Regions from separate parts of the Modicisalibacter sp. 'Wilcox' genome, predicted to be linked through region 1. Evidence: predicted binding sites of a transcription regulator. Region 1 holds the regulator's gene; each other region holds the start of a gene.
What was found. The regulator FliA, encoded in region 1, starts transcription of late flagellar genes. The targets are predictions, from matches to a motif close to CTAAAGTTNNNNNNNNNNCNGCCGATA.
Positions count from the first base shown of each region.

Region 2: a site for FliA is predicted at 4,913-4,939, ahead of G7A98_RS05220 (putative motility protein). Genes of this name have one in related genera too.
Region 3: a site for FliA is predicted at 4,969-4,995, ahead of flgM (flagellar biosynthesis anti-sigma factor FlgM). Genes of this name have one in related genera too.
Region 4: a site for FliA is predicted at 2,202-2,228, ahead of G7A98_RS09565 (flagellar protein FlaG). Genes of this name have one in related genera too.

Region 1 covers NZ_WNXF01000005.1:210,433-218,035, forward strand. Annotated here, with positions in the region: gene G7A98_RS06950 (cytochrome ubiquinol oxidase subunit I) at 1-171, opposite strand, end outside; gene G7A98_RS06955 (calcium/sodium antiporter) at 468-1,442, opposite strand; gene G7A98_RS06960 (paraquat-inducible protein A) at 1,614-2,930, shown strand; gene pqiB (intermembrane transport protein PqiB) at 2,923-4,569, shown strand; gene G7A98_RS06970 (ABC-type transport auxiliary lipoprotein family protein) at 4,591-5,241, shown strand; gene G7A98_RS06975 (RNA polymerase sigma factor FliA) at 5,290-6,006, opposite strand; gene G7A98_RS06980 (flagellar protein FlhE) at 6,116-6,544, opposite strand; gene G7A98_RS06985 (hypothetical protein) at 6,541-7,167, opposite strand; gene flhF (flagellar biosynthesis protein FlhF) at 7,164-7,603, opposite strand, start outside.
Region 2 covers NZ_WNXF01000004.1:107,734-115,336, forward strand. Annotated here, with positions in the region: gene G7A98_RS05195 (YajQ family cyclic di-GMP-binding protein) at 1-286, shown strand, start outside; gene G7A98_RS05200 (YbaN family protein) at 529-984, shown strand; gene pepN (aminopeptidase N) at 1,069-3,750, shown strand; gene G7A98_RS05210 (invasion associated locus B family protein) at 3,830-4,351, opposite strand; gene G7A98_RS05215 (hypothetical protein) at 4,444-4,737, opposite strand; gene G7A98_RS05220 (putative motility protein) at 4,990-5,196, shown strand; gene G7A98_RS05225 (aspartate/glutamate racemase family protein) at 5,440-6,135, shown strand; gene G7A98_RS05230 (cell wall hydrolase) at 6,170-6,796, opposite strand; gene G7A98_RS05235 (MFS transporter) at 6,915-7,603, opposite strand, start outside.
Region 3 covers NZ_WNXF01000008.1:110,637-118,239, reverse strand. Annotated here, with positions in the region: gene flgG (flagellar basal-body rod protein FlgG) at 1-53, opposite strand, end outside; gene flgF (flagellar basal-body rod protein FlgF) at 80-835, opposite strand; gene G7A98_RS09450 (flagellar hook protein FlgE) at 905-2,434, opposite strand; gene flgD (flagellar hook assembly protein FlgD) at 2,498-3,178, opposite strand; gene flgC (flagellar basal body rod protein FlgC) at 3,214-3,621, opposite strand; gene flgB (flagellar basal body rod protein FlgB) at 3,626-4,039, opposite strand; gene flgA (flagellar basal body P-ring formation chaperone FlgA) at 4,200-4,925, shown strand; gene flgM (flagellar biosynthesis anti-sigma factor FlgM) at 5,032-5,304, shown strand; gene G7A98_RS09420 (flagellar protein FlgN) at 5,340-5,789, shown strand; gene G7A98_RS09415 (SRPBCC family protein) at 5,989-6,399, opposite strand; gene queC (7-cyano-7-deazaguanine synthase QueC) at 6,776-7,471, shown strand; gene queE (7-carboxy-7-deazaguanine synthase) at 7,474-7,603, shown strand, end outside.
Region 4 covers NZ_WNXF01000008.1:134,961-142,563, reverse strand. Annotated here, with positions in the region: gene G7A98_RS16710 (acetyltransferase) at 1-461, shown strand, start outside; gene G7A98_RS09575 (hypothetical protein) at 961-1,620, shown strand; gene G7A98_RS09570 (FlgO family outer membrane protein) at 1,635-2,180, shown strand; gene G7A98_RS09565 (flagellar protein FlaG) at 2,309-2,683, shown strand; gene G7A98_RS09560 (EAL domain-containing protein) at 2,691-5,492, shown strand; gene fliE (flagellar hook-basal body complex protein FliE) at 5,602-5,931, opposite strand; gene fliF (flagellar basal-body MS-ring/collar protein FliF) at 6,266-7,603, shown strand, end outside.

The sequences.
Region 1 (7,603 bases):
GGTCCAGAACTCGGCGAGGCGCTCCCAGGCAGGATTGCCGGTCTTGACGAACAGCCCGTAGAGCAGGGCCAGATAGGAGGCCAACCCGATGGTGAAGACCGGGAAGATGGCGTGGAAGGACACCACGAATGCGAATTGCAATCGCGACAGCAGGATCGGATCTAGTTCCATGACGATACCTCGATGAAGTCAGGGCCTGGATCATCGTCGCTGCGAAGCTGGTTGTCTCTCGGGCCGCTTGGCCGTCGCGCAGGCATTCACGATTCACCATTGCCTGTCAGCGTAGACGCTCCCGTCCCGCGAGCCAGGCAAGCTCGACCATCATCATACGCCCGCCGTGGCATGCCCTTAAGGCATGGAATGGGGCGCGTTGCCGCACCCGGATGGGGCATGTTGCCGCATGAGGCTCCCGGCCGGACCGGGAGCCATGGTGGGTATCGTGGGGAATGAGCGCTCCCCGCAAACGCTCAGATCGCGGTGACGAGGGTGTTGACCAGATAAGCGTTGTAGCCGAGGTAGGCCAGCAGCAGCGTGAGCGCCTCGAGCCGATTGATGCGCCCCTGCCCGCGCACGCCGATACCGAAGATCAGCAGGGCCAGCGTCAGCACCGCCATCACCGGCCAGTCGCGAACCAGCACCTCGGCATCGACGCCGATCGGCTTGATCACCGCCGCCAGGCCTACCACCGCCAGCAGGTTGAACAGGTTGGAGCCCACCACATTGCCCAGCACCAGGTCGTGCTCGTTCTTGCGCACGGCGGCGATCGACGAGGCCAGTTCCGGCAGCGAGGTGCCCAGCGCCACGATGGTGAGGCCGATGATCAGGTCGCTGACACCGAAGGCCTGGGCCACGTAGACCGCCCCCCACACCAGCAGCCGCGAACTGACGATCAACAGCAGCAGGCCAACCAGCGTCCAGACAATGCCGGCACGCAGCGACATGGGGTGTTCGGCCATGCTCTCCTGGGTGTTGGCGCCGAGCGCGTCCCGGCCCTGCCGGCGGGCACGAACCACGCTCAGTGTCATCACCCCGGCCAGCATGACCAGCAGCAGCACGCCATCCCACCGCGAAATCGTGCCGTTCAGCAGCAACGCACCGGCGATCAGGGTGGCCACGCCCAGCAGCGGCAATTCCTGGCGGATGACCTGGGAATGCACGGCCAGGGGGCTGACCAGGGCCACCACCCCCAGAATCAGGCCGATATTGGCAATGTTGGACCCGTAGGCGTTGCCCAGCGCCAGCCCGGGATTACCATCCAGCGCCGCCAGCGCCGAGACCATCATCTCCGGCGCCGAGGTGCCGAAACCGATGATCAGGATACCGATCAGCAACGAGGGCACGCCCAGGTGAGCGGCCGTGGCCGCCGCACCGTCGATGAAGCGATCGGCGCTCCAGACCAGCAGCACGAGACCGGCGAGAATGGCTGCGATTGCCAATAGCACGTGTAGACTCCCTTGATTCATGATCCATCGAAGCCGAAACGGCTTCGGCACGCCGCATGATGCCCAAGATCAACCGCGGCGGCCAGCCGCGGGGGCACGAAACGGTGTTCGACCCGTGACTTGAAAGGGTTACACTAGCCACATGTCCAATGCACCTCTTGCATGCCGGTGATGCCTCGGACGCCCTCGCCGGCCACCCCCCGCCTGCCGCTCGCGCCGCCACCGAGGACGCGGCGGCGCCTGCGCGTCTGCCACGAGTGCGACTGGCTGGTGGCGCTGCCGCCGCTGCGTCCGGGCGAGCGGGCCGACTGCCCGCGTTGTGGTCACACCCTGGTCACCCGCCACGCCCAGCCGGCCCAGCGCAGCCTGGCCCTGGCCATGGCCGCGCTGGTGGCGCTCGTCGTGGCAGTGGCCTTTCCCTTCATCAGCTTCGAGATCAGCGGCGTCGGCAACCGCATCGGGCTCTACGACACCGCCGCGAGCCTGGTGCACTTCCATCAGCCGCTGGTGGCGATCGCCGTCATGCTCACCATCGCCGTGCTGCCGGCGCTGTATCTGTGCAGCGTGATCTGGCTGCAGATCGGCCTGCTGCGCCGACACCCCCTGCCCCTGAGCCGCACCATCGCCCGCTCGCTGGTGCACATGCACCCGTGGATGATGGCTGACGTGTTCATCGTCGGCGCGCTGGTCAGCCTGATCAAGGTCGCCAGCCTTGCCGCGATCAGCCTGGGGGTCGCTTTCTGGGCCTTCTGCGCCTTCGCGCTGCTGTTGCTGCTGACCACCCTGTCACTGGACCGCGATTGGATGTGGTTCTCGCTGACCGGCGAGCCGCTGGCTCCGGCCCACAGCCGTACCGGGGCCACGGCCGCCGAGCAGGGTCTGGCGGGCTGCCCCACCTGCGGGCTGGTCAATCGCCTCGATGAACAGGGGCGCGGCCGCTGCCAGCGTTGCGGGGAGCGCCTGCATGCCCGGCTGCCTCACAGCCTGCAGCGCACCTGGGCGCTGATCATCGCTGCATCGTTCATGTACCTGCCGGCCAATCTCTACCCGATCATGATCACCACGCACCTGGGCGAGGCCCACCCCTCGACCATCATCGGCGGCGTCGTGCAGCTCTGGCAGATGGGATCGTACCCCGTGGCGCTGGTGATCTTCGTCGCCAGCGTGCTGGTCCCGGTGGGCAAGCTGCTGGCCCTGGGCTGGCTGTGCTACGCGCTGCGCCATCGCGCCGGGCGCTTTCGCATGACACGCACCCGGCTGTATCGTCTCACCGAGCTGATCGGTCGCTGGTCGATGGTCGACGTCTTCGTGGTGGCGATCCTCGTCGCCCTGATCCGCGCCGGCGCCCTGATGTCGATCACCCCCGGGCCCGCCGCCCTGGCCTTCGCCGCCGTGGTCGTGCTGACCATGCTGGCCGCCATCAGCTTCGATCCGCGCCTGCTGTGGCAGGCACCCCGGCCCCCTGAGAAGGAAGCCTCTCATGCCTGAAGCGCACCGCGCCCGTCGCCATGCCCAGTCACGCATCTCGCCGATCTGGATCGTGCCCCTGGTCGCGCTGGCGCTCGGCCTGTGGCTGGTGTACGACAATGTCAGCCGGCGTGGGCCGCAGATCACCCTGGAGATGCCCAACGCCGAGGGCATCGAGGCCGGCAAGACGCTGATCAAGACCCGCAACGTCGAGGTCGGCCGCGTCGAGAGCGTGCGCCTGTCGGACGACCTGAGCCACACGGTGGTCACCGCGCGGATGAGCGAGGATGCCGAGCGCATGCTCAACGCAGGCACCCAGTTCTGGGTGGTCAAGCCGCGCATCGGGCGCGAGGGCATCAGCGGCCTCAATACCGTGCTCTCGGGGGCCTACATCCAGCTGCAGCCCGGCCAGAGCGACGAATCCCGCTACCATTTCAAGGTCCTGGAGCAGCCGCCGGTCGCCCCGCCGGGCGCCGAGGGCATCCGCATCAACCTGATCAGCCAGCTGGGCAGCTCGCTGCGGGTCGGCGACCCGGTCACCTACCAGGGCTTCACGGTGGGCCGGGTGGAAGACGCCACCTTCGACCCCGAGGATCGCGAGATGCACCACCGGCTGTTCATCGAGTCCCCCTATGACGTGCTGATCACCGAGGCGACCCGCTTCTGGTCGGCCTCGGGCATCAACGTCAGCCTCGATTCCGAAGGGGTCAGCCTGAACGTGGAATCCCTCGAGGCGGTGGTCGGCGGCGGCGTGACCTTCGGCATCCCCGAGGATGTCGCTCCCGGCCCCAAGGCCAGGCCGGACAGCACCTATCAGCTCTTCCCCGACGAGGAGAGCGCCCTGCAGGGCACCTACAACCGCTATCTGGAATACGTGATGCTGGTCGACGACACCGTGCGCGGGCTCTCCAAGGGCTCGCCGGTGGAGTACCGCGGCGTGCGCGTCGGCACCGTGGTCAGTGTGCCCTGGCACTTCACCGCGCCGCAGCCCGACACCCGCCAGCGCTTCGCCATTCCCGTGCTGATCCGCATCGAGCCCCAGCGGCTGAATGCCGGCAGCGACGCACCGATCGACCTCGATGCCTGGCACGAGCGCTTCACGCGGATGTTCGACTACGGGCTGCGCGCCTCGCTCAAGGCCGGCAACCTGCTCACCGGCGCGCTGTTCGTGGACCTCAACTTCGACAAGGAACTGCGCGGCGACTACCAGGCGGAAACCTTCGAGGGCAAGACGGTCTTCCCCACCACCGCCGGCGGCTTCGCGCAGATCGAGCAGAAGGTCTCCAACCTGCTCGACAAGCTCAACGCCCTGCAGGTGGAACCGATACTCGACAAGCTCGATCAGACCCTGGCCACCTCGCAGGCCACCCTCGAGGAAGTCCAGCACAGCGCCGAGGCACTGCGCGCCATGCTGGATGACCCGGCGACCCGCCAGATCCCCGGCAATCTCAACCGCACGCTCGAGAACCTGCGCACCACCCTCGACGGCCTGTCGCCGGACTCCGCGGCCTATCGCCAGCTCAACGACACCCTGCAGGGCATCGAACGCCTGGTCCGGGACCTGCAGCCGCTGGCGAAGACCCTCGAGGAGCAGCCCAATGCGCTGATCTTCGATCGAAAGCCGTCGAGTGATCCGGTCCCGCGGGCCCCCGAGCGCTGACCTTGACAGGGAGATGAAGGGATGCAAGTCACCAAGCCGCTTTGCCTGATGCTGCTGGGCGCCCTGCTGGCCGGCTGCGCCAGCGGCGGCGGGCCGGCCACCGAACGCTACCTGCTGCCGGCCGGCGACACGACCACGTCCTCTGCCGTGCGGGGTCCGGCCGAGCACACCCTGGTCATCGATGACGTGCGCGTCGCCCGCTACCTGGATGATGCCGGCATCGTGCTGCAGACCGATCCCCTGCGCTTGCAGGCGGCCGGCCGGCACCAGTGGGCGGAACCGCTCGACCGGCAGCTGGCGCGGACGCTGCGTCAGCGGCTGAGCCGTGCCCTGCCCGGGACGCGCGTGCTCGGAGGCACCGGCCCCGACACGGCCTGGCACCTGTCCGTGGAGGTCGAGCAGTTCCAGGGCCGCTACGACGGCCGGGCCATCGCCGGCGGACTCTGGCAGCTGCGTGACGGGCAGGGCGAGCTTCGCCGACAGTCGTCCTTCCAGGCCAGCGAAGTGCTGGAGCAGGACGGCTACCCGGCGCTGGTCAAGGCCCTGGGGAAAAGCTGGAACAGCGTGGCCGAACAGATCGCGGAAGGGCTCCGGCGCCAGTGGCAGGCCCCCGAAGGCACGAAAGGGACGGAAGAGAAGGAAACGACGGGAGAAGCCGCCGAAACGGGCTGATCGCCTCGGCTCGACAGGCCATCAACAGAGGGAGGCACGAAAGCCGGCTCAGTCCTCGGCCTCCTCGGCGGCCCTGAGGCGGCTGCGCAGACGGGCCACCGCCTGACTGTGAAGCTGGCAGACCCGGGATTCGCTGACCCCGAGCACCGCCCCGATCTCCTTGAGGTTGAGCTCTTCCTGATAGTACAGGCCGAGCAGCAGCTTCTCGCGTTCGGGAAGCTGCTCGATCGCCGCGACCAGGCGCTCGCGCTGCTGCGAGCCGGCCAGCGCCTCGAAGGGTGACGGCGGTGCGCCATCACCGGCCTCGGGTTCACCGCCCTCGGCGATGATCTCGTCGAGCCCCATCAGGTGGCCGCCGTTGGTATCGGCCAGTCGCTGGCGATACTCGTCGACCTCCAGCGCCAGGGCGTCGGCGATCTCGCATTCCTCGGCCTGACGCCCCAGCTGCTGCTCGAGCCGGCGGATGGTCTCGTCGATCTCGCGGGCATGGCGGCGGACGCTGCGCGGCACCCAGTCGCGACTGCGCAGCTCGTCGATCATCGCCCCGCGAATCCGCTGGCTGGCATAGGTCGCCAGGCTCGCCCCCTGCTCGGCGCTGTAGCGCCCCAGGGCATCGAGCAGTCCGACCATGCCGGCCTGAATCAGGTCGTCCAGATCGACGCTGGCCGGCAGGCGAACCTGGAGCGCCAGCGCCTGGCGCCGGACGACGGGCAGGTACTGGTCCAGCAAGGCCCGTTGATCGATTTTACCCTGTGCCGTGTACATCTTCGGTTCCAAGCCTGCAGCCGGTGGCGGCGCCGAGCGGCGACCGATACCGGCATTATGTCGCTCTCGCCGGACACCCCAAGCGGCGAATACCTGACCGGGTCTCGGGCTATTTAGCGTTTTGCGTCTCGCGATAGTTGACGATCACCTGGAGTCCGGTGAAAGGTACCGCACCACGCCGGGTGCCGGGCGGCAGGCGAAAGCGCAGGGTCAGCGGCTCGCGGGCCGGCAGACCGCGCAGGGCCTCACTGCGCCCGCGCGCCGCCGGCAATTCCAGGCAACGGCGGGGATGGCACAGCCAGGCATCCAGCCCCGGCAGACCCGCCGGCACCCGGAACCGCCAGGACACGGTGGTGATGCGCCCGGGCCGCAGCCCCGGCGGTGGCGTGATGGGCTCGGCGGTTGCCACGCGCCCGGGCGTGCCCAGCGTCACGCCCGGCGCCCGCCCTACCCAGCTTCCCGCACCGCTGGCCGGCCCGGCCATCAGCAGCAGCCCGGCCACCAGCAGCCCGGCCGACAAGCGCCGCGCCCGGCTCATGCGTCGGGTCGCCGACGCCGGGGAACGGGCACGATCCACAGCTCGAAGCCGAAGAAGCTCGCCGCGGCCTGCTGCAGGTTGGCCAGCAGTCCGACCCGCGAGGCCAGCGGCGGATGCACCAGCAGCAGCCGGCGCGGACCACCCCGCTGCGCCAGTCGTTTCAGCAGGCGGTAGGTGCGCCGAAAGGCCTCGGCATCATTGCCCACCCACAGCGCCCAGCGCGACTGCTCGCCGACCAGGGTCGGCAGGTGCGGACTGTCCACCGACGTGGGCACGATGCGCCAGGCGTCCGCCTCGCCGACCCACTGCTGGCCCTGTGCCTGCCAGCGGGCCAGCGCCTCGCTGACCGGCCGGGTGTCCGCCTCATCACCGCCCGGCAGCCCCAGCACCAGCAGCAGCCGGCGCGGCGCGGGCGCCGTCTCGGCCACCACGGCGGGGGACGCTGCCAGCTCCAGTAACGCCTCGACAATCCAGGTCGGCGTCCCGGTTTCCTCCGCCGTGGCAGGCGTTTGCGTTTCCGGCGTCACCGCCTCTGCCCGCTCGCTGCTGTCGTCGGCCTCCGGCACCGGCGCCATCTCGGCGGCCCAGCGTCGCAGGCCGGCGGCCTGATCCCCGTCACTCATGAGGCGTCGTCACCTCCGCCCAGCAAGGGCCCGGCCGCCAGCACGAAGGCGTCGCGGGCGGCCAGCAGGTGCCACAGGGCCTCGAGCAGGACGGCGGCGCTGCGCTTGCGCGAGCCGCCCAGCAATGCCAGCAGATGACCGCGCACATCCATCGCCCAGTCGGCGGTTTCCTGATCGAGGCGCACCGCCAGGGCGGCGAGCGCGGAGGCCAGCCAGGCACGCAACTCGGTGTCGACACCCTCGCCGGCCTCCGGCGCCAGCCATTGCCAGGCGCGGCTGGCCAGCGAGCTCCATTCCTCGGCGACCAGGTGCGCGACCAGCAGCACCGGGCGCGAGGCCGCGGCCTTGTCCGCCGCGAGCCAGTAGCGCGTCAGGCGTCGGCGGCCGGTGTCCGGGTCGCGCAGTACCGCGAACCAGGCCTGGAGCGGGGTTCCAT
Region 2 (7,603 bases), on a different contig from region 1:
GATCGCCCGGGGCATCGATGTCGGCTGTCTCGAGGAGGAGGACGCCGAGACCGGCGGCGTGCGGGTGCGCCAGCGCATCGTCCTGCGTCAGGGCATCGATCAGCCGCTGGCCAAGAAGATCGTCAAGACGCTCAAGGATGCCAAGCTCAAGGTGCAGGCGCAGATCCAGGGCGACAAGGTGCGGGTCACCGGCAAGAAGCGCGACGACCTGCAACAGGCCATCGCGCTGCTCAAGGGCGATGAGTCCATCGAGCTGCCGCTGCAGTTCAACAACTTTCGCGACTGAGGCGCTGGCGCCGTGATGAATCTTGCCTAGTCTGGTGATAGCCGGTTTTCATTTCCCCGCCGAGCGGGAATCGGGTCTCATGGGCGGGCGATCGTCGGGTCCGGTTGTGTCCAGGCGTGCCCCGCTCGGGCCCGGCGATCGTGTCCCGTGCGCCGGCGGGCCTGCCGGGTGCGACGATGCGCTCCATCCGTCGGCAAGCGAAATCCGGTAGGCTAGGAGCGTCGCGTTCGGGAGAAAGCCCCATGCCCAACCTCAAGCACGCCATCTACGCAAGCCTGGCTGCCGTCAGCTTTGCGCTCGGGGTGGTGGGCCTGTTCCTGCCCGTCATGCCAACCACCGGCTTCATGCTGCTGGCGGTGTGGCTGGCCTCGCGAGGGTCGCCACGTTTCGCGAACTGGATTCGCCGCCACCCGCGCTTCGGGCCGCCGATCCTCGCCTGGGAAGACGAGCGGGCCATCCCGCGCCACGCCAAGTGGATGGCGGCGACCATGCTGGTCGTCTCGTCGCTGGTGATCGGCTTCACCGTGGGGGCGCTGGTGCTCAGGCTGTTGCTGATCGTCGGCCTGTTCGCGCTGGGCCTGTGGATCATCACCCGTCCCGAGCCGCGGGGGGCCTGCCCGTTCGCCGCGGCCGCCGATGCGGCGGCCCAGCGGCGGCTGGACGAGGCGTCCTGCGCCCCGCGCCGGACAGGGCGTTGACCGACGGATCCGCTGCGCCGACTTTGAGACTCCTGGCCTGCTCGCCGTACAATGCCGGTAACCTTGTACAGGAGTACTCGTCCCATGTCCGATACGCGCATTTCCGAAGAAGCGGAGATCAAGCCCGTCGACGCCGCCCCGCAGCCGGTCTACCTGAAGGACTATCAGCCACCGGCCTTTCGCGTCACGCATGTCGAGCTCAAGTTCGACCTGGTGCCCGCGGCGACGCGGGTCACCGCGGTGCTGCATCTCGAACGTCACCCGGACGGCGCGCCGGGACAACCGCTGGTGCTCGACGGCGAGCGGCTCAGCCTCAAGCGCATCGCCATCGACGGCCAGGAGCTCGGTGAATCCGAGTACCGTGTCGACGACGCCTCGCTGACCATCCCCGAGGCCCCCGATCGCCTGCGCCTGGAGACCGAGGTCGAGATCGACCCGGCCAGCAACACCGCGCTGGAGGGGCTGTATCTGTCCAACGGCATGTTCTGCACCCAGTGCGAGGCGCAGGGCTTCCGGCGCATCACCTTCTACCCGGATCGCCCGGACGTGATGGCGACCTTCTCGACCACGGTGATCGGCGACAGCGCCTCGCTGCCGGTGCTGCTCTCCAACGGCAACCCGGTCGAGCGCGGCGAACTGCCCAATGGCCGGCACTTCGTCACCTGGGAGGACCCGCACCCCAAGCCCAGCTACCTGTTCGCGCTGGTGGCCGGCAAGCTCGAGAAGGTCGAGGACCGCTTCACCACGATGAGCGGCCGCGAGGTCACGCTGCAGCTGTGGGTCGAGCCGGCCAACCTGGAGAAGACCGACCACGCCATGCGCTCGCTCAAGGCGGCCATGGAATGGGACGAGACGACCTACGGCCGCGAGTACGACCTCGACCTGTTCATGATCGTCGCCGTCGACGACTTCAACATGGGCGCGATGGAGAACAAGGGCCTCAACATCTTCAACTCGGCGGCGGTGTTGACGCATCCGCAGACCGCCACCGATGCCGCCTTCCAGCGTGTCGAGGGGGTGGTCGCCCACGAATACTTCCACAACTGGTCGGGCAACCGCGTGACCTGCCGCGATTGGTTCCAGCTCTCGCTCAAGGAGGGCTTCACGGTCTTCCGCGACCAGAGCTTCTCCGCCGACATGAACTCGGCGCCGGTCAAGCGCATCGAGGACGTCTCCTTCCTGCGTACCGCGCAGTTCGCCGAGGATGCCGGCCCGACCGCGCACCCGGTCCAGCCCGACCACTACATCGAGATCTCCAACTTCTACACCCTGACCATCTACGAGAAGGGTGCGGAGATCGTGCGCATGCTGCGCAACCTGCTGGGCTGGGAGACCTTCCGCAAGGGCTCGAATCTGTATTTCGAGCGCTTCGACGGCCAGGCGGTGACCATCGAGGACTTCGCCGGCTGCATGGCCGAGGTGTCGGGGCTCGATCTCGATCAGTTCATGCGCTGGTATTCCCAGGCCGGCACGCCGGAGATCGACGCCCACGGCGAGTACGACTACGCCAGGGCCGAATACCACCTGACGCTGCGCCAGCGCACGCCCGCCACGCCGGGCCAGCCCGACAAGCTGCCGCTGCACATCCCCGTGCGCGTGGGGCTGGTGGGGACCAAGTCCGGCGAGGACCTGACCCTGACCCTCGACGGCGAGGCGCTCGGCAAGGAGGGCGTGCTGCATCTGCGCGAGGAGGAGCAGACCTTCGTCTTCACCGACGTTGCCGAGGCCCCGGTGCCGTCGCTGCTGCGCGGTTTCTCGGCGCCGGTCAAGCTGCGCTTCCCCTACGGCCGCGAGGACCTGGCCTTCCTGCTCACGCACGATTCCGACGGTTTCAACCGCTGGGATGCCGGGCAGCGGCTGGCCATGCTGGCCCTGGACGATCTGATCGCCGCGCACCGCAACGGTGTCGAGAAGGTCATGGATGCGCGGGTGGTCGAGGCGTTCCGCGGGCTGCTCAACGAGCCGGCCGACGACAAGGCGGTGCTCGCCGAGATGCTCACGCTGCCCTCCGAGGCCTACATCGCCGAGCAGCAGCCGGTGGTCGACGTGGACGCCATCCACGCCGCGCGCGAGTTCGTCCGCCAGTCGCTGGCCACGGTGCTGCGTGACGACTTCATGGCGCTGTACCGGGCCAATCGTTCCGAGGCGCCCTACGCGCCCTCCGCCGAGCAGATCGCCAGTCGTCGCCTGAAGAACGTCGCCCTGGCCTACCTGATGAGCATCGAGGACGAGGAGGCCATCGAGCTGGCCCGCCAGCAGTTCGAGGCCGACCACAACATGACCGACGTGCGCGCCGCGTTGACGCTGCTGGTCCACAGTTCGCGCAGCGCGGTCGCCGATCCGCTGCTGCGGGCCTTCGGCGAGAAGTGGGCGCACGATCCGCTGGTGATGGACCAGTGGTTCAGCCTCCAGGTCACGCGGCCGCAGGCGGACGCCCTCGATCGGGTCAAGTACCTGATGGAGCATCCGGCCTTCTCGCTGAAGAACCCCAACCGGGTGCGCGCGCTGATCGGCGCCTTCGCCGGCCAGAACCGGGTCAACTTCCACCGCCTCGACGGCGAAGGCTACCGGCTGCTCGCCGACGTGGTGATCGCGCTCAACACGCTCAACCCGGAGATCGCCGCGCGGATCATTACCCCGTTGACCCGCTGGCAGCGCTACGACGAGACGCGTCAGTCGCTGATGAAGGCCGAGCTCGAGCGCATTCGCGCCGAGGAGCTCTCGCCCAACGTCTACGAAGTGGTGGAGAAGGCGCTGGCCGAGTGAGGCCCTCGCGGCCTGGGTGAATGCAAGCGGGGCGCCCCAGGGGGCGCCCCGCTTGTCGTTTGCCGGCGGGTGTGCTTCTTCAGGGGGCGATCTGGCTGCTGGCGTCGCTGAAGCCCATCAGCGAGATCGCCAGGTCCAGGCGCTGGCCGCGCGGGTCGATCAGGCTCAGCGTGGCCTGGCTGCCCTGGCGCAGCTGCTGCATCAGCGCCGGCTTGAGGGGGATATCCGCGCGGCAGCCGTCCGGCACGCAGACCTGATAGGGGAACTTGATCGGCTTGCCGCCGTCCACGGTCAGTTGCAGCCCCGGGGCCAGGCGCACGCCTAGCGGCAGCAGGAAGACCATGGCCGGCCCGTCGGCCTGCGGCGGATAGGCGACCACCACGCGCAGGACCGGCTGGTTGCCGTCCGGGTTGTTGATCAGCTGGGTCATGGAACAGCGGCCCTGGCCGGCATCCGTCGGGCAGCGCACCTGCCAGTCCTGGACGGTGCGGGTCTGGATGTTGTCGGCATTGCCGTTCGTGGGCTGCTGGGCGAGGGCGGTTGCGGTCATGGCCATCAGCAGCATGCCGGTGGCGATCAGGCGTTTGGCGCAATCCTGCATGGCGGGCTCTCCGTTGCGTGTGGGTGAGGGAAAGAACGGTCAGTTCAACACGAGGGCAGGGCACCTGGCGAGTCGTCCGGCAGGATATGCTCTCAGACGATCAGCCAGCTCAGTATCGCCAGCCCGAGCAGCGTCCAGATCAGGGCGCCGATCACGGCGCCGCGCAGGAAGCCTCGCAGCCCCTTGTAGAGCGTCAGCAGGCCGATGACGAGCATCAGCATGGCGAACAGCGAGTCGCTGATGCCCAGCGAGGCGGTCAGGCCGTCGACGAAATCGCCGGCCGCCGAGAAGGCACCGCCGAACAGATGGTTCAGAAAGGCGACCAGCTCGCGCAGGGCATCGCCCAGTCGCTCGCCCAGCCAGGTGAAAAAGCCGTTGTCTTGCATGAGGGGAGATTTCCGGAGATGTCTGGTAGTGGCGGCGAGGGCCCCGATAGCTGGCATGGCTGCCTGATGCAGCGGCCATGGTAATCCCTGCGGGGCCGTCCCGCGAGCCGCTGAACGGAGATTGTGATGGGGGATTTCACGGAGTCGGCGCCTCTGTAGGAGTTTCGTATCCTTGCCCAAGATTGGCGTGGCTCGGCCGATATCAGGGGTGCTAGCGTCACCATTCACCCCTTCACACAGCGAGGTATGCGCATGGATTCCATCAATGCGATGAGCGGCATGGCCTCGGCATTGCAGCAGTACAATGCCGGCCAGCAGACCCAGATGAGCCTGCTCAAGGAGTCGCTGGACACGCAGTCCGCCCACGTCTCCCAGCTCATGGAGTCGGTGGCTCCGCAGCAGGACAACCAGCTGGCCACCTCCGGCAGCGTCGGTACGCAGATCAATACCTACGCCTGAACCGGTGACCGAAACGCCAGACGCCGCGGTGATCCCGCGGCGTCTGGCGTTTGTGTCGGCGCCGATGCGCGACCCTCAACTCACTCGCCCCTGGCCGGCGAGCCCCCGCCCACCGGCAAGCCGGCGATGGCCGGCAACCGGGATGAAGGGGATACTGTCTCCGCTGTGGGCGAGGCGCTGCCGTGGTCGACGGTTCCGCCATCGATCTGCCCCGTTGGAATCCCTGTCCAAGGAGAGACAAGCATGAAGACCATCGGTCTGCTGGGCGGAATGAGCTGGGAGTCCACCCAGAGCTACTACCGCCTGCTCAACGAAGGCGTCAAGACGCGCTTGAGCGGCTTCCATTCCGCCCGGCTGTGTCTGGTCAGCGTCGACTTCGCCGACATCGAGACCCTGCAGCGTGCCGGCGACTGGGAGGCGGCCGGCCGCTATCTGGCCGCATCGGCGCGCCAGGTTCAGGCGGGCGGCGCCGACTGTCTGGTGCTGGCCACCAATACCATGCATCGTGTCGCCGAGGCGATCGAAGCGGCCATCGACATCCCGCTGCTGCACATTGCCGACGCCACGGGGGCGGCGCTGCGCGAGGCCGGTGTCCGGCGCGTCGGCCTGCTGGGCACCCGCTTCACCATGGAGCAGGCTTTCTATCGCGAACGCCTCGAGCAGCGTCATGACATCGAGGTGATGGTTCCCGACGCGGATCAACGCCAGATGGTTCACGATGTGATCTTCCAGGAACTGGTGCAGGGAACCATCGACGAGACGTCACGTCAGCGCTATCTCGCGATCATCGATGAACTGGCCTCGCGCGGCGCCGAGGGCGTGATCCTGGGCTGCACCGAGATTGCCATGCTGGTACATCAGTCGCACACGGCCCTGCCGCTGTTCGACACGACCGAGTTGCATGCTCGGGCTGCGCTGGCCTTTGCCCTGGACGGTTGAATTCAGGGCCGTTTCATGCCTCGGTGCGGCGGCGTCAGCGGGGCCGGTAGAACACGAAGTCGCCGGAGGTCAGGGTGCGCTTGAAGCGGCTGGCCCAGCGCGGCGAGATGCCCCGGTGATGGAAGTAGAGTGCCCCGTGCGTGATGTCCCTGGCCTGGCCGTTGAGGGTCCGGCGGGCCACTTCCTTGGCATTCCCATAGGCGTCGCTCTCGCCGGCGTCGTCGGCGCGGCCGTCGCACCACCAGGAAAACTGGCAACGGCCCTGTTCGGAGCCCTGGAGCACCACGCCGCAGACGGTGTCGGGGAAGCGGGCATCGGCGAGCCGGTTCATCACCACGCTGGCCACGGCACCCATCTGCCGGGACGACGTGCCGCGCGCTTCCCAGTAGAGGGTGCGGGCCAGACAGGTCAGCGGGTCGTCCAGCGGGGCGGCGCCACGCGGGTCGACGGCCTGGGCGCCGCCCGGAGTGATGCGCGCGGTGTCGGGCGACGGAGCCGCGCCGGGCTCGGCGGCGATCTGCTCGAGAATCCTCGCCTTGTGCTCGGCCCTGCTGGCCAGCGAGGTCTCCGCCCGGGAGAGCGGCACGGTGGCCAGGGCGGCCAGCCCGAGCAGGGCGGCACCCCCCACGACGGCGAGACGCTTGGCGTGATGCCTGTTCATGTCGAATCCTCGCAATGGGCACCACCCATCGGGTGGTCAACACGTGCGACTGTCGCCCTCTGCCGAACAAGCCGGGGCGGGGAATGGGCCGAGTGTAGCGCGACCGCGGCGCTGATGGTTAGCGGGAATCGCGGCGAACATGCTCCGGCAGTCCCAGCGCCAGGGGAACCGTGACGACGCCGCCTGCAAGCGCCACCCACAGGGGCGCCGTCGCGCCCCATTCGGCAGCGATCGGCCCCAGGGCCATGACACCCAGTGCCGCCAGCCCGTTGGACAGCCCGAGCGCCATGCCCGAGCCCAGGGAACGATTCTCCGGCAGGATGTCCTGGGCGATCAGGATGCTCAGCGGCAGCGTCGAGAACAGGCAGATGCCGAGCACGCCCAGGGCGATCCACAGCCAGAGGCCCTCGGCCATGAGGAAGGCGGCCAGCATCACTACCGAGATGCTCATCGCCGCGATCAGCAAGGGGCGGCGTCCCAGGCGGTCCGAGAGATGCCCGCCGCCGACATTGCCGATCACGCCGATGACCAGCATCACGGTGATGAAGCTGGCTCCGGTGGTCAGCGAGCCGCCGGCCTGGGTCCACATCAGCGGCACGAAGGTCACCACCGAGAAGATCATCAGCGAGCGCAGGGTCGAGAAGGCCACCAGACGGGTCAGCGGGCCGGCGTGGCATCGCCACTGGACCGGGGCCGCATCGCCGGCGCGGGGCGGCAGGCTGGGCGCCCACTGCAGCAGAAACGGCAGAGTCAGCAGCGCGGGCAGGGCGAGCACCCACAGGTATTCCAGCCCCCACTGGACGACGA
Region 3 (7,603 bases), on a different contig from region 1:
TGGGTTTGTTGCGCCTCGAGACCGGTCTTGGCGGTCCACAGCGATCGAATCATCTCGTTGACTCCCTGGAAATCGACACTCAGCCGGTGACGGACAGCAGGCTGTTGGCCCGTTGCGCGTTCTCGTCGGCGCTGGAGATCACTTTCATCTGCATGTCGTAGCGGCGCGCGCTGTCGATCATGGCCACCATGGCCTCGGTAGGGCTGACGTTGCTGCCCTCGAGCGCCCCGCTTACCACCCGCACGGTGTCATCGGCCTGCAGGGCGGCCGGCGCCTGGCCGTTGGCTCCGGGGCGGGGACGAAACAGGCCGTCGTCGCCACGCACCAGATCGCCGGGCTGCGGGTTGACCAGCTTGAGCTGGCCGGCCGGCCCCCGTGCCACCGGGTCGGTGCCCGGCACCTGGGCGCTGAGCGTGCCGTCGCTGCCAATGCGCACATCCGCGCCCAGCGGCACCACGATCGGCCCGTTGACGCCCAGCACCGGGCGGCCCTGCACGGTGACGACGCCGTTGGCATCGACCTGCAGGTCACCGCGCCGGGTATAGGCCTCGCCATCGGGCGTCTGCACCGACAGCCAGCCATCGCCGTCGATCGCCACGTCCATCGGTCGCCCGGTGGTGTTCAGCGGCCCCGCCGAGAAGTCGCTGCCCGGCGTGGAGGCCATCACGGAAGCCCGCGTGGGCAAGCCCTCGCCCTGCACCGGCACGGCGCGCATGGCGTTGAGCTGACCGCGAAAGCCCGTCGTCGTCACGTTGGCCAGATTGTTGTTGATCACCGCCTGCTGATCCATGCTCTGGCGGGCGCCGCTCATGGCGGTATAGAGAAGACGATCCATGCTGTTGGGTTTCCGGCTGGACAGTTGCTCCCCCGGGCCGGCCACTAGCCGGCCCGGCGGCCCACGACATCAGCGCAGCTGCGCGATCTGGTCCATCACCTCGGACTGGGTGCGGATCGAGTTGGTATTGGCCTGGTAGTTGCGCTGGGCGATGATCAGGTTGACCAGCTCCTGGGTCAGGTCGACGTTGGACTGCTCCAGGGTTTCCGGGGCGATGCTGCCGAACTGGCCGACACCGGCGGTACCCAGAACTTCAGCCCCCGAGGATTCGGTCGCTGCCCACATGTTGTCGCCGGAGGCCTTGAGCCCTTCCGGGTTCCGGAAGTTGGCCAGCGTGATCTGACCGGCCGCCACGGACTTTTCGTTGCTGTAGTTGCGCATCACCGTGCCGTCGTCGGCGATGCTGATGCCAATCAACGAGCCCGACGTATAGCCATTCTGGGTCAGCGTATTCTGGGTGGAATCATTGGCAAACTGGGTGGTTCCGGACAGATCCATGGCAAAGCTCAACGGCTGATTCGCACCACCATCCACCGGAAAACTCACTTCTGCAGCTGAACTAGCAACCCCCGGGTTTTCGACATTGGCGTCAGAATAAGCATTATTGAGGTCATAGTAACCCGCGGCCGCATTTCCATTACTTTCACTAACACTGGAACTGGCCAAACTAAGCTGAAAGCCGGCTTTGACTATACCTACAACCTCACCATCCGCACGCTTGTTTGGATTATCCGGAGTAGGAGTAGTAGGGTCGTTAAGCTCGGAGTACTGCGCAAGCTGGCCATTGCCATCGAACTTGACCCAGGAACTGTTCTGCAGGTAGCTGTTGTCCACACCGGCACCCGTACCGGTAAAGGCGAGCTTGCCGTCAACGGCGGTGGTTACCTTCCACTGATTATCGCCAACCTTCTCAAAATAATTCGTGACATTGCGCGTATTGCCTAGGGAATCATACGCCGTATAACTGTTCGAATAATTATACTTCAGATCAATATTGAGCGGGCTTCCCGTGGAATCATAAGCACCCGAACTATCCACCTTGACGAGGTCGCCATTGGCATCGACTGCCTGCAGGCTGACCTTGTTCTTGTCGGCATCAGCGGCACTGGCGCCGGCATCCATATTGTAGACCGACGTCACGCGGCTGGTCGCCGAGGCCGGCATGTCATTCGCGGGAACCTTGAGCGCCTTTGGCTGACCACCCGGCGCCACGCCGGAGAAGGGATCGTTGGCATCACTCAGCCCGTACCCCATGACGCGGGCCCCCTGGGAGTTGACCAGATAGCCATCGGCGGTCATGGTCAGCTGGCCGTTGCGCGAATAGCCGACCTGACCCTCCTGCTCGAAACGGAAGAAGCCGCTGCCGGTGATCGCCAGATCCAGGTTGCGCCCGGTGGACTCCAGGTTGCCGTTACTGAAATCCTGCAGCACGCCGGAGACTCGCGTCCCCAGCCCCACCTGGCTGTTGGCGAACACGTCGGCGAACTGTACCGAGGAGCTCTTGAAGCCGGACGTCTGCGAGTTGGCGATGTTGTTGCCGACGACATCGAGCTGCTGAGAGGCCGCACCGACCCCGCTGAGTGCCTGTGAAAAACCCATGATTGCCTTCCCCTACGTATACCGGATGTGCTGTTTTAAGATGTTCTGTTTTAAAAAGGTGACTCAAAGAATCTGGCGGACCGAGTCCAGCCCGACCTGCCCGCGAATCGCGCCCAGGTCGAGCCGCGGGCCGCTGTCGGTGGTGACCACGCCGTTGACCCGGGCATAGTTCAGCGCGGTGACCGGCACGGCCTCGCCGCCCTGGGTAGCCTCGATACGCACGTGATAGGCGCCGTCCGGTGCCGTGGTGCCGTCGTTGCGCGTGCCGTCCCACACGAAGGACTGGGTGCCGGCCTTGAGGGCGCCCACCTGATCCGGGTCGATGGTGCGCACCACCTCGCCGTTCTGGCCGACGATGGAGACATTCACGGTATCCGCCGGGCTGTCCAGTTCGATGCCGAAGGGCGTGGTGGCATCGTCCTTCTTGAGGACCTGATCCCCCGGCACCAGCACGCCCTGGCCGATCAGCGCGGCCGCCTGCAGCGACTGGCCGGTATCGATCTGGCTGGCGAGGCTGTCCAGAGTGTCGTTGAGCTGGTTGATGCCGTTGACCGTGTTGATCTGCGCCAGCTGCGAGGTCATTTCGGCATTTTCCATGGGCTTCATGGGGTTCTGATTCTTCAGCTGGGTCACCAGCAGGGTCATGAAGCTGCTGCTCAGGTCCTCGGTCGACCCCGTCGCCTGCTTGGCGGCGGCGCCGAGGTTCATGTTGTTGAGCACGTTCGAGTCGATGGTGTTGGCCATGCGGGGCCTCCTGGCAATGGACGAAACCGGGCCGATCAGTTGTCGCCCAGGCTCAGCGTCTTGAGCATCAGCGACTTGCTGGTATTCATGACCTCGACGTTGGCCTGGTAGGAGCGCGAGGCGGAAATCATGTTGACCATCTCGTCGACCGGCTCGACGTTGGGCATGGTGACGTAGCCCTGATCGTCGGCCATGGGGCTGTCCGGCCGGTACTCGCGACGCATCGGGCTGGGATCGTCTACCACCCGGCTGACCTGCACCCCGCCGACACCGCTGGTCACATCCGAACGGGTCTCGAACACGACCTGCTTGGCGCGGTAGGGTTCGCCGTCCGGCCCGGCCACGCTGTCGGCGTTGGCCAGGTTGCTGGCGGTCACGTTCATGCGCTTGGACTGGGCGCTCATGGCCGAGCTGGAGATATCGAAGATGCTGAACATGGACATCGGCTTACTCCGGTTGCATGGCCGACTTGAGGCCCTGGATCTGGCGCTTCATGAAGGTCAGCGCCGCCTGGTAGCGCACCGAGTTGTCGGCGAAGGCGGCGCGCTCCCGGTTCATGTCGACGGTATTGCCGTCGAGGCTGGGCTGATCCGGCACGCGATAGCCCAGGTCCAGCGACGTCGCGGCGGGGGCATGGGCCGGAATGTGACGGCTCGAGGTCCGCGACAGCGCCAGGCCGCCGTTCTCGCCACGCCCCTGCTGCATGACGCGCGACAGCTCGCCGGCGAAGTCGAAGTCGCGTGCCTTGTAGTTGGGCGTGTCGGCGTTGGCGATGTTGCTGGCCAGCACCTTCTGGCGCTCGGCACGCAGGTTGAGCGCCTCCTGGTTGTAACGCAGCGCCCCCTCGAGCTGATCGATCATGTCCGGCCCCTGCCTTGGATGGGGAAATTTTCAGCCTGCGAGAATAGACGCCCCCCTGTCAGGACAAAGGCAGAAACAGCCCCCGGTTTGGGCATCATTTCCACGCTTGATCGGAGGCATCGACGCCTAGAATCGGCATCAACGATTCAGGGGGTAAGGGATGCGCCAACCAACCCGGCAACGGCAGGCCCGGCAGCGCCCGATGCGGCTCGTCATTGCCGCCCTGGCGCTCGGCCTGCTGCTCGCGCCAGCGGTCGTCGGCGCCGACACCGATACGCTGACCCGGCGCGTCACCCAGCTGCTGAGCCAGCAGGCCGGCGAGCTTGGTGAGGTCATCGGCGTCAGCGTCCATGCCCCCTCGGCGGTACTCGGCCAGTGCGACGACCCGCAGCCCTTCCTGCCCGACAACGGGCAACGTCACTACGGTCGTGTCTCGGTAGGAGTGCATTGCGATGGGCCCGGCGGACGCCGGCAGACCCGCTACCTGCAGGCCGAGGTGTCGGTGCGGGTACGCTACGTCACCGTCACCCATGACCTGAACCGAGGCAGCGTGATCGCCCGCAACGACCTGCACCTCGCGCAGGGGCGCCTCGAGAAGCTGCCGCGGGACGTGGTTCGCGATCCCCAGGCGATCGTCGGCCAGGTCGCGGCCGCGCCGCTGCGGGCCGACACGCCGCTGCGCGCCTATCAGCTGCACGCCCGGGATCTGGTCAAGCGGGGGCAGCGGGTCACGGTGATCGCCCGGGGGGCCGGCTTCGAGGTGAGTCGCGAGGCCGAGGCGCTGGACAACGGCGCCATGGGCGAGCAGGTGCGAGTGCGTGCCGGCAATCGCAAGATCCTGCGCGGCCGAGTCACCGGCCCGCGACGGCTCGCCATCGACTTCTGAGGGACCGCACCACTACACTGACCACACGCCCCGAATCCAGAGACTAAAGTTTTCCCGTCGTCCGTCGATAAACAGGGAAAGCCGATGCCTCAAGAGAGTGTGCCCCGTGAAGATCGATGGCTCCCAGCCCCTGCAGCGCCCCGCACAGAATGATGCCACCCGGACCGGCAAGCTCTCGCGCGCCGAGTCCGACAACGCCCAAGGCCCGAGTGCCACCTCGGTGGCCCATCTCAGCGACAGAACCCAGGATGCCACCCGCGACATCGACACCGCCCGCGTGGCCGAGGTACGCCAGGCAATCAGCGAAGGACGGCTCGAGATCCGCCCCGAGCGCATTGCCGACGGCCTCATCCAGAGCGTGCGCGACCTGCTCGACTGACGCTGCGGCACCCCATTGAACTCCGGAGACCCAGCATGAGCCTGGCCCAGCATCTCGAACGTGAACTCCAGCACCTCGATACCTTCATCGAGCTGCTGGAGGCCGAGCACCGCTCGCTGTCCCGGGCCGAGGTCGACGGCGAGCAGTTGCAGCAGCAGGCCGGCGACAAGCAGGCCCACCTGGCGCGTCTGGATTCGCTGGAAACCCAGCGTCGCAATGCCCTGAAAACCCTCGGCTATGGCGATACCCGCCGTGCTTCGGAACAGGCGGCCATCGACGCCGGCTGCCAGCCGATCTGGCAATGCTTTCTGGAACGCGCCCTGCACGCCAAGCAGCTCAATCAGCGCAACGGCATCCTCATCGAAGCCCGCATGACCCAGAACCATCGCATCCTGCGCTTTCTCAACGACACGGCCAGCAAGACCCTCTATGGCCCCAATGGCCAGTCACAGCCCGGGAGTCGCGGCATCAGCTCCCGCGCCTGAGAGGAAGTTTACAAATTACTGCGCTCGGCCATACGGCGTTGAAATAAGCCTCGTCCGCGAGCCCGGTCAAAATGCTCATTTACCCCTTCGTAAACTGCGCTTTCTCGGCTGATTTCGCCTTGTCTGGCCATCGCTCGTGACTTTTGTAAACACCCTCTGAAGCATCACTGAGAGATCAAAACGCATCACGATCTACCGGCTACAGCCGCGCTTCCACACGCGACAGGATCTGGCGGCTGACCTGGTTCACCAGCGGCGTCGCCGCCTTGTCGACCGCCTTGGCCAGCCACCGGTTGCCCAGCTGATAGCTGACGCAGAGCTCAACCCGCGTGCCCTCCGGCACGGCGATCAGGGTATAGCGGCCCTGGTTGGCCACGCCCGCCAGCGACTCCCAGGCCAGTACCCGGGGCTCGTGACGCTCGACCACCTGCACGTCGAATTGCCAGTCACGCCCGATGACGTGAAGCTGCCAGCGATAGCGGTCGTCGCCAAGCGGCTCGATCGCGGTGATCATGTCGGAATAGTCGACGAAGTTCTCGACCCGGGCGAGCAGCGGATAGACGCGCTCCGGCGGCGCCGGCAACACGGCGCTGTGTTCGATGATCGGCATGCCTGTCCCTGTTTCCGGTTGAAATCCTCGCCCGAGGGTACGCATTGCCGGTGGCCAGTGCCAGCCCGACGCCCACGGCTGCAAGGCTATCGCAGTTAGGCAGGGCGAGGAGCGCCGGGGGCAGGTCGAAGAGGGGGGCCGACGCCACGGATGGCGTCGGTAGCGCCCAGGGAGGGGTTCACAGCGCCTCCTCGCAGGCCTGCCCACGGGTCAGTCCCGAGCCGACGACGCTCTAACTGCGATAGCCCTGCCCACGGCTGGAGCCGCGAGCGCCCTGCCGTTACAATGCCGCCCTGCCGCCCCTGGGCGGCCCATCCGGACGCCCGGACCCCGGAACCGTGACTCACGGCCATAAATTCTCCGGCAGGACCCTCACATGACCCGAACCATCTCCTCGACGCCCGCCAGGGCCGTCGTCATCTATTCCGGCGGCATGGACTCCTACACCGTGCTGCACCACGCCCTGCGCCGCGGCTACGAACTTCACGCGCTCTCCTTCCACTACGGCCAGCGCCATGCCCGGGAGCTGGACGCGGCACGGCGCGTCTGCGAGCAGCTGGGCATCACCCACCAGGTCGTCGACATCCAGGCCATTCACCCGCTGATCGACAACTCGGCGCTGACCGATGCCGATCGCACCCTGCCCGATGGCGACTACGCCGAGGACAACCTGACCGCCACCGTGGTGCCCAACCGCAACATGATCCTGCTGTCGCTGGCCATCGCCAAGGCGGTCAACATCGGTGCCGAGGTGTGCTTCTACGGCGCCCACGGCGGCGATCACGTGCTCTACCCCGATTGCCGCCCCGAGTTCCTTCAGCGCATGAACGATGTCGCCGCCATCGCCAACTTCTCGCCGGTGACGATCGAGGCGCCCTACCTGCATGCCGGCAAGGCCGACATCCTCGCCGACGGGCTGGCCATGGGGCTGGACTACGCCGAGACCTGGACCTGCTACCAGGGTGGCGAGACGGCCTGCGGCGAGTGCGGCAGCTGCCGGGAACGCCTGGCGGCCTTCGCCGCGCACGGCCGGACCGACCCGCTGCCCTACGCCATCGCCGGGGAGCGCTGAGCATGTACAGCGTCAAGGAAGCCTTCTATTCGCTGCAGGGCGAAGGCGCCCGCACGGGGCGCCCCAGCGTGTTCTGCCGCTTCACCGGCTGCAACCTCTGGTCGGGGCGGGAGCGCGATCGCGCCGCCAGCC
Region 4 (7,603 bases), on a different contig from region 1:
AAAAATTTTATACCATTGCAATAGCAGACTCCTCCGCTCGCGAGAGAATATCGAGCTATATCCCAAAAAACTCTGCGGCTCCAATATCTGTATATTCTGACACGTTTGTTTCGTTAGAAGCCAACGACATTGGTCTAGGTGCTGTCTTCGGCCACTACACCCATGTAACATCAAATACAAAAATTGGCAAACAGTTCCAGTGCAACGTTTATTCGCATATTAGTCATGACGTAACCATTGGTGATTATGTGACGTTTGCGCCGGGCGTGAGATGTAATGGGCATGTCGTGATAGAAGACCACGTATATATTGGCGCTGGCGCCATTATTAAAGACGGCACCAATAACCCGATAACGATTGGCAAGGGCGCGATTGTGGGGATGGGTGCTGTAGTCACGAAAAGTGTGCAACCAGGCGAGATCGTAGTTGGTAACCCGGCAAAACCACTAGGTTCTGTCTGAAACAGTCTGCACGCAAACAACGGTCTATGCAGGCCAAGCAGAGTTTGTTCTGCTCAAGTGAGAGCGGACACATTTTCAAGCCGCAGCTACCAGTTCGATCTCCCTCGGCGACTGGTAGCCGAGGGTCGAGTGGAGCCGGGCAGCGCCTAGACTATCTGACACCCGATGCCGGCAGCGTTATCGTCGTCTTCGTTCATGTCTTGCGCCCTGCGGTTATCCGGATAACCGTCGGTGAAAAAGCGTATTGGAAAGAGTGTAGTGCCCGTGTCTGCCAGCGAGTCGCAACCCGGCCGCCGATACCCCCGCGCCGCCTCCCGGGCTTCAGCGACATAGTATCATCCACTCTGCCGGCACGACCGATCTCTACCACTCTTTTCAGAAAAGGCGAATATTGCGAAACGGGCAAGGTAAAGTTCGCCCGCCGCCCGCCGATAACCCGCTCCAGGAAAACGAAAAACCGGCGACCCCACGAGCTCGCCCTTCATCACAAGGCTTGCCCATGTCACGCAGATGGATCCTTGCCGCCCTCGGCAACGCGCTGTTGCTGAGCGGCTGTTTCGAAGTCAACACCAGCCAGGTGCCGATGGCCGAAACCTACCCCTACAGCACCCAGCGCAAGATGCAGGCCGCCCACCACTGGGACGTGCTGGCCGCCAACGAGGCGCAGGGCATGCTGCGCAGACGGGCGCTGCGCGGCAAGGCGCTGTATATCGACGCGAACGACGAGAACTCGACCTTCGCGCAGAGCTACCAGGAGCTGCTGACCAGTCGGCTGGTCTCGCAGGGCGCGCTGGTGCGCACCGCGCCTGGCAACACCGCCCGCGTCACCTTCGATGTACAAACGGTCACGCACCGCGCCCGGCGCGATGCCCGCGCGCCACGCGGCACCTGGACCGCCCTCTCCGCCGGCATCGCGGTGGCGACCCTGCCGATCAACCAGTGGGGGGAACCCGCCCTGGCGCTGATCCCCGCGGCGGGGCTGGTGGACCTGTTCAGCGGCAGCTGGGAGTCGGTCAGCAATCACGAGGTGGTCATCACCACCAAGGTCACCGAGGACGATCGCGTGCTCTATGCGTCGTCCAACCTGTACTACATCAACGGCGATGACGCGGGCCAGTATGCCTCCTCACGGCCGCTGCCCGTCTCCAGCACCTGGTAAAGAGGAGCCTGACCATGCACCGCGCCCTGCTACTGCCCGCCCTGCTGGCCCTGCTCGTCTCGCTGGCCGGCTGCGCCAGCTCCGGCGGCAGCCGGATCGCCAATGCCGAGGACACCGTCGACGTGATCGCCCGGGTCCAGGACAGCACCGCCGACCTGCTGGCCAACACCCGCGGGCTCGCCCCGGACCAGCCGGTGGTGGTGGCCACCTTCGTCAATGTCGACGACCTGCACGAATCCTCGACCTTCGGCCGCACCCTGGCCGAGCTGTTCGCCTCGTCGCTGACCCGGGCCGGCATCGACATCCTCGAGGTCAGGATGCGCCAGAGCCTGTTCATCGAGGATCGCACCGGCGAGCTGATGCTCTCCCGCGACATCCGCCGGCTCAGCGCCTCGCACAATGCCCAGGCGATCCTGGTCGGCACCTACGGGCGCGGCCGGACCACCGCCTACGTCAACGTGCGGCTGGTGCGCACGAGCGACAACCGCGTGCTGGGGGCCGCCAGCACCGCCATCCCGCTGGATCGCAATACTCGCGCCATGCTGCCGGCCCAGTGGTAGAACAATCGTGCAGCGATCCGGCTCAAGTTCCATCGGCAACCGCCGATATGCTTAAGACAGGCTTATCCCGATATCGACAACAATGACGCAAGCGCCGCGCCACCGCGGCACTTCCGGGGAGTTCGAGCATGAGCACACCGCTGACCGACGTGGCCGCCACCCAGCCCGGCAAGATGTCACCCGTGACCGATGCGACACCCCAGCAGCGGCTCGAACGCCTGCTGGCCAACCTGACGCCACCGCCCGGCGACTCGCCGGACGAGGCAAACCAGGCGTCCGCGGCCACCCGCAGCGACCTGGCCGAGCCGCTTCAGCGCGTCAACGCGGCGATGAAGAACTACGGCATCGAGTTCGACCTGCACTCGCATGATGGCCGCATCGTGACACGCGTCATCGACCGGGAAAGCGGCGAGCTGATTCGTCAGATTCCCAGCGAGGAGCTGCTGCGCGTCGCCGCCAGCCTCTCGGACATGCAGGGTCGCTTGATCCACATCGAGGCATGAGATTCTCTTGATTTCCCTGTGGCACCCCCGGCACGGCAACGACGACCAGCACTCCACAACGGATCGGCTACGCGATCCGCGGCGCCTGGCGGCGCTGAAGGCGGTGCAGCTGCTCGACACCGAGGACGAGGAGCGCTTCGACCGGCTGACGCGCCTGGCGTGTCGGCTGCTCAACGTGCCCATCGCGCTGGTCAGCCTGGTCGATGAGCGCCGTCAATGGTTCAAGTCGGCCTGCGGCACCACCCTGCGCGAGACGCCGATCGAGCATGCGTTCTGCGGCTACACCATCAACCGGCAGGACACGCTGGTCATCGAGGACGCCCGCAAGGACGCGCACTTCGCCGACAACCCGCTGGTCACGGACGCGCCGCATATTCGCTTCTATGCCGGCACGCCCATTCACGGCCCCGGCCATCAGCCGCTGGGCACGTTCTGTATCATCGACACCCGCCCGCGCACCCTGGGTCCCCACCAGCGCGACATCCTCGAGAGCCTGGCCCGCCTGACCTCGCTGGAGATCGCCCGGCGCCAGGAGACCTCCCGACTCACGGGGGGCACGGCGCCCGGCACCCCGCACCCGGTCGACCCGGCGGCCTTTCTCGGCGATCTGCTGCGTCACATCGAACGGCGCCACATCGCCGGCGACGCACCACGCCTGATCCTCGCGGAACTGCTCGACGACGTGCTGCACTGCCTGCAGGGGGAATACGGGCTGATCGGCGTGATGCAGCCTGCCGACGCCCCCGAGCCCGAGACCCTGGAAATCCTCGGCCTCTCGCTGGGCGACGTCTCGCCCGCCATGCAGGAATTCTTCCTCCACGGCGGCCGCAACCTGTCGATGGCGACGCTCGACGTCATGACCGGCGGCGGCTTCAGCCGGCCGAGCGTGCAGTACCTGGCCCCGCCGGACGTTCAGGCCATGGACGCCTCGCGCCTGCCGGCCACGCACCCGCCGCTGCACAACGCCCTGCTGGTGCCCTTCCTGCGCAACGAGCGCGTCATCGGCACGCTGGTCGTCGCCAATCTGGGCCATGCGCCCGATCCGTCCATCCTGAACGCCCTGGCGCCGCTCAAGCAGCTCGGCGGACGCATGGTGCGCGCCTTCCATGATGCCCGCCAGCGCGACCGGCTGCAGGCCGCGCTCGAGGAGTTCCGCGCCACCCTGGACGCGACCCTGGACGTGATCCTCATCGTCGACGAGGCAAGCCGGCGCTTCAGCTACTGCAACCAGGGCGCCCTGAACCAGCTCGGCTACGGCGAAGCCGAGCTGCTCGCCATGCCCGGCGAGGCACTGAACGCGGCACTGGCGATCGACGCCCTGCACAACCGGCTGTATTCGCTGGACACCGCCACCCGCTCGCTGCGCCTCGAGCTCAACCTGCGCTGCCGGGATGGCGGCGAGATTCCCGTGCAGGCGGTCATCCAGCGCATCACGCACCACGCCACCGGGCGCAGCAACTACATCATCGTCGCCCGCGATCTGCGCGACAGCCTCCAGGCCCAGCGCGAGATCGACTGGATCAGCCGGCACGACATCCTGACCCGCCAGCTCAACCGCTACGGTTTCCTGCAGGCCCTGGCCCACAGCGGCGACGAGGCCGATACCCGGCGTCCGCTGCGCCTGGTCGCCGTCTACGGCACCGACCGCTTCAAGCGGCTCAACGAGGCCCACGGCACCCAGCGGGGCGACGCCACCCTGCAGGAACTGGCCCAGGTGCTGGAGCGGCTGGCCGGCGCGCATCCCGGCACCCTGCTGGCCCGCGTGGGCGGCGACGAGTTCGCGCTGGCCACCCGGGTGGCGGACAGCCACGACGCGGTGGCGCTGACCGAACGCTGGCGCAAGACCGTCGAGAATCACGCCTTCCAGGCCATCGAGGGTCTGCAGCTGACGGTGAGCACCGGCCTGGCGATCGACGCTCAAGGCGACCTGGCGCCGGAGGAACTGCTGCGACGCGCCAACGCCGCCCTGATGCGCGCCAAGCAGGGCGGCCGTAACCGCTTTCGCCAGTACCTGGCGGGCATGCTCGATGAAGTCAGCCGTCACGAGACCCTCGAACGACGGCTGGCCGGCGCCTTCACGCGCGGGGATTTCTTTCTCAACTTCCAGCCGCAGTGGGCGCTGGACGACCTGTCGTCGCCCTGCGGCGCCGAGGCCCTCTTACGCTGGCATGACGAGGAGCTGGGCAGCATCACGCCGGACGTGTTCATCCCGGTACTCGAGGAAAGCGGCATGATGCTGGAGGTGGGCCGCTGGATCATCGAACGCGCCCTGGACAGCCTCGTCGCGGATCGCCACCGCCTGCCCGCCGGCTTCTTCATCAGCGTCAACATCAGCGCCGTTCAGCTGATGGACGACCGGGACCTGCCCGAGTTCATCGTGCAGGCCCTGGCGGCGCGAGACCTGCCCCACGGGGCGCTGGAAGTCGAGGTCACCGAAACGGCGCTCATCCAGTCGCCCCGGCGGGTCGGCAGGCAGCTCGAGCGCCTGCACCGCCAGTCGATCGCCATCGCGCTGGACGACTTCGGCACCGGCTTCTCCTCGCTCTCGCACCTCAAGCAGTTTCCCTTCGACACGGTCAAGATCGACAAGTCCTTCATCGCCGGCCTGCCCGGGGCCAGCGAGGACCGCGCCATCGTCGAATCGCTGCTGACGCTGTGCCACGGCTTCGGTCGTCGCGTCTGCGCGGAGGGGATCGAGACGCCCGCCCAGCTCGACTTCCTCAACCGTCTGCGCTGCCAGCGGGCCCAGGGCTATCTGCTTGCCCGCCCCGAACGCACGCTGCGATTCGGTCCGCCACGCAGCCAGTGACGCCACCGGCGCGGAGAAGGCAAGCTCGGCAAGCCAGGACGGACAGGCAAAAGAAAAGGCCGCGTCGGTAGACTTTCCCGACGCGGCCTCCTCACAGGCGGGTAAAAGCCTACACCTGCATGTTCATCACTTCCTTGTACGCCGACACCATGCGATTGCGCACCTGGGTGCCCATCTCGAAGGCGACGCTGGCCTTCTGCATGTCGACCATCACGTCGTTGAGCGACACCCCCGGCTGGCCGGCCTGGAAGGCGCGGCTGCTGGCCTTCGAGGTCTGCTGCAGGTGATTGATGCGCTCGAGCGAGGACTGCAGGGCGTCGGCGAATCCGCCCTGGCCGACCGTGGTGTCGACGCGACGGGCGGCTGACGACGCACCCGCCTGGGCGGCCAGGCTCTTCATCTGCTCGAGTGCCGACTGCATGGCAGGCGTGCTGCTCATGGAAAATCCTCTCGACGGAAAATGATGCCGCAAGCCTACCAACCCCCCGTCTTCCGGCATGACGGCAAATGACGGACAAAAACCGGGCTTTTCTCGCCTTTAGGGTGACGGCGGCTCCGGATAATGACCTCCATCAAACGACCGCCCTGATTTTGCCGCCCCCCGGGCGCCACGCCCGGCAACAGCGACGACATCATCACACCGGCAAGCAGGCCGCGGCCAGACACAGGATGCTGGAGCCGAATCCGATTATGCGACTTGCAGCGCCCCGGACACGCCGGGACGACCATCACGCCCCTTCCCGGACAGGCCGGACCCTGACGCGGAGGCTCGCATGAGCGACGCCGCCACGTCGTCCTCCTCCGCCAAGCGCCCCGCCACGGGGGGCGGCTCCGCCTCGGCCGCCGGGTGGCTCGACAAGCTGCGCGGCAATCCGCGCATCCCGCTGATCATCGCCGCGGCCGCCGCGATCGCGCTGATCGCGGTGCTGCTGCTGTGGGCCCAGAGCCCCACCTACCGCGTGCTCTACAGCAACCTGACCAACGCCGATGGCGGTCGCATCGTCGGCGAGCTGGACAAGCGCGGCGTTCCCTACCGCTTCAGCGAGGGCAGCGGCGCAATCATGGTCCCCGCCGACCAGGTCCACCTGCTGCGCCTGCAGCTCGCCGAGCAGGGCCTGCCCAAGGGCGGCAACGTCGGCTTCGAGCTGATGGACAACCAGGCCTTCGGCATCAGCCAGTTCGCCGAGCACGTCAACTACCAGCGCTCGCTGGAAGGCGAGCTGGCCCAGTCGATCCAGGCGCTGGGGCCGGTCTCCACGGCCCGCGTGCACCTCTCGCTGGCCAAGCCGTCGGTCTTCGTGCGCGAGCGCGAGCCCGCCAAGGCGTCGGTGGTGCTGACGCTGCAGCCGGGCCGCGTGCTCGGCGAGGGCCAGGTCAATGCCATCGTCCACATGGTCTCGAGCAGTGTCGCCGACCTAGCCACCGACGCGGTCACCGTGGTCGATCAGGACGGCCGCCTGCTGTCGCGCAGCGACGGCGACCTGAACGGTCTCGACGGCACCCAGCTGGACTACGTGCAGAAGGTCGAGAAGAACTACCGCCGGCGCATCGAGCGCATCCTGGCCCCGATCCTCGGCGCCGACAACGTGCGCGCCCAGGTCTCCGCCGAGATCGACTTCTCCCGCCGGGAGCGCACCGCCGAGCACTATGGCCCCAACCAGCCGCCCAACGAGGCCGCGGTGCGCAGCCGCCAGGTCGATGCCACCTATACCGGCGGCGACGAGCTGGCCCGGGGTGTGCCGGGCGCACTGACCAACACCCCGCCCGGCGCGGCCGCCTCGCCCATCGACAATGGCCAGAACGGCCAGAACGGACAAGGCAACGCCGGCCAGGCCCCGGGCAACAATGCGGCCAACAACGCCGCCAACAACCCGAGGGCCAACGCCCAGGGGACCAACGCCCAGGGCAACAACTCGCCCAAGCGTCGCCTGCAGAGCAGCGACACCGTCAACTACGAGGTGGATCGCCAGGTCGACCACGTCCGCTTCGAGCGCGGCGGCGTCGATCGCCTGTCGGTGGCCGTGGTGGTCAATTACCGCGATGCGGTCAACGACCAGGGCGAGACGGTTCGCAAGCCGCTCAGCGACCAGGAGATGGCCAGCATCAACCGG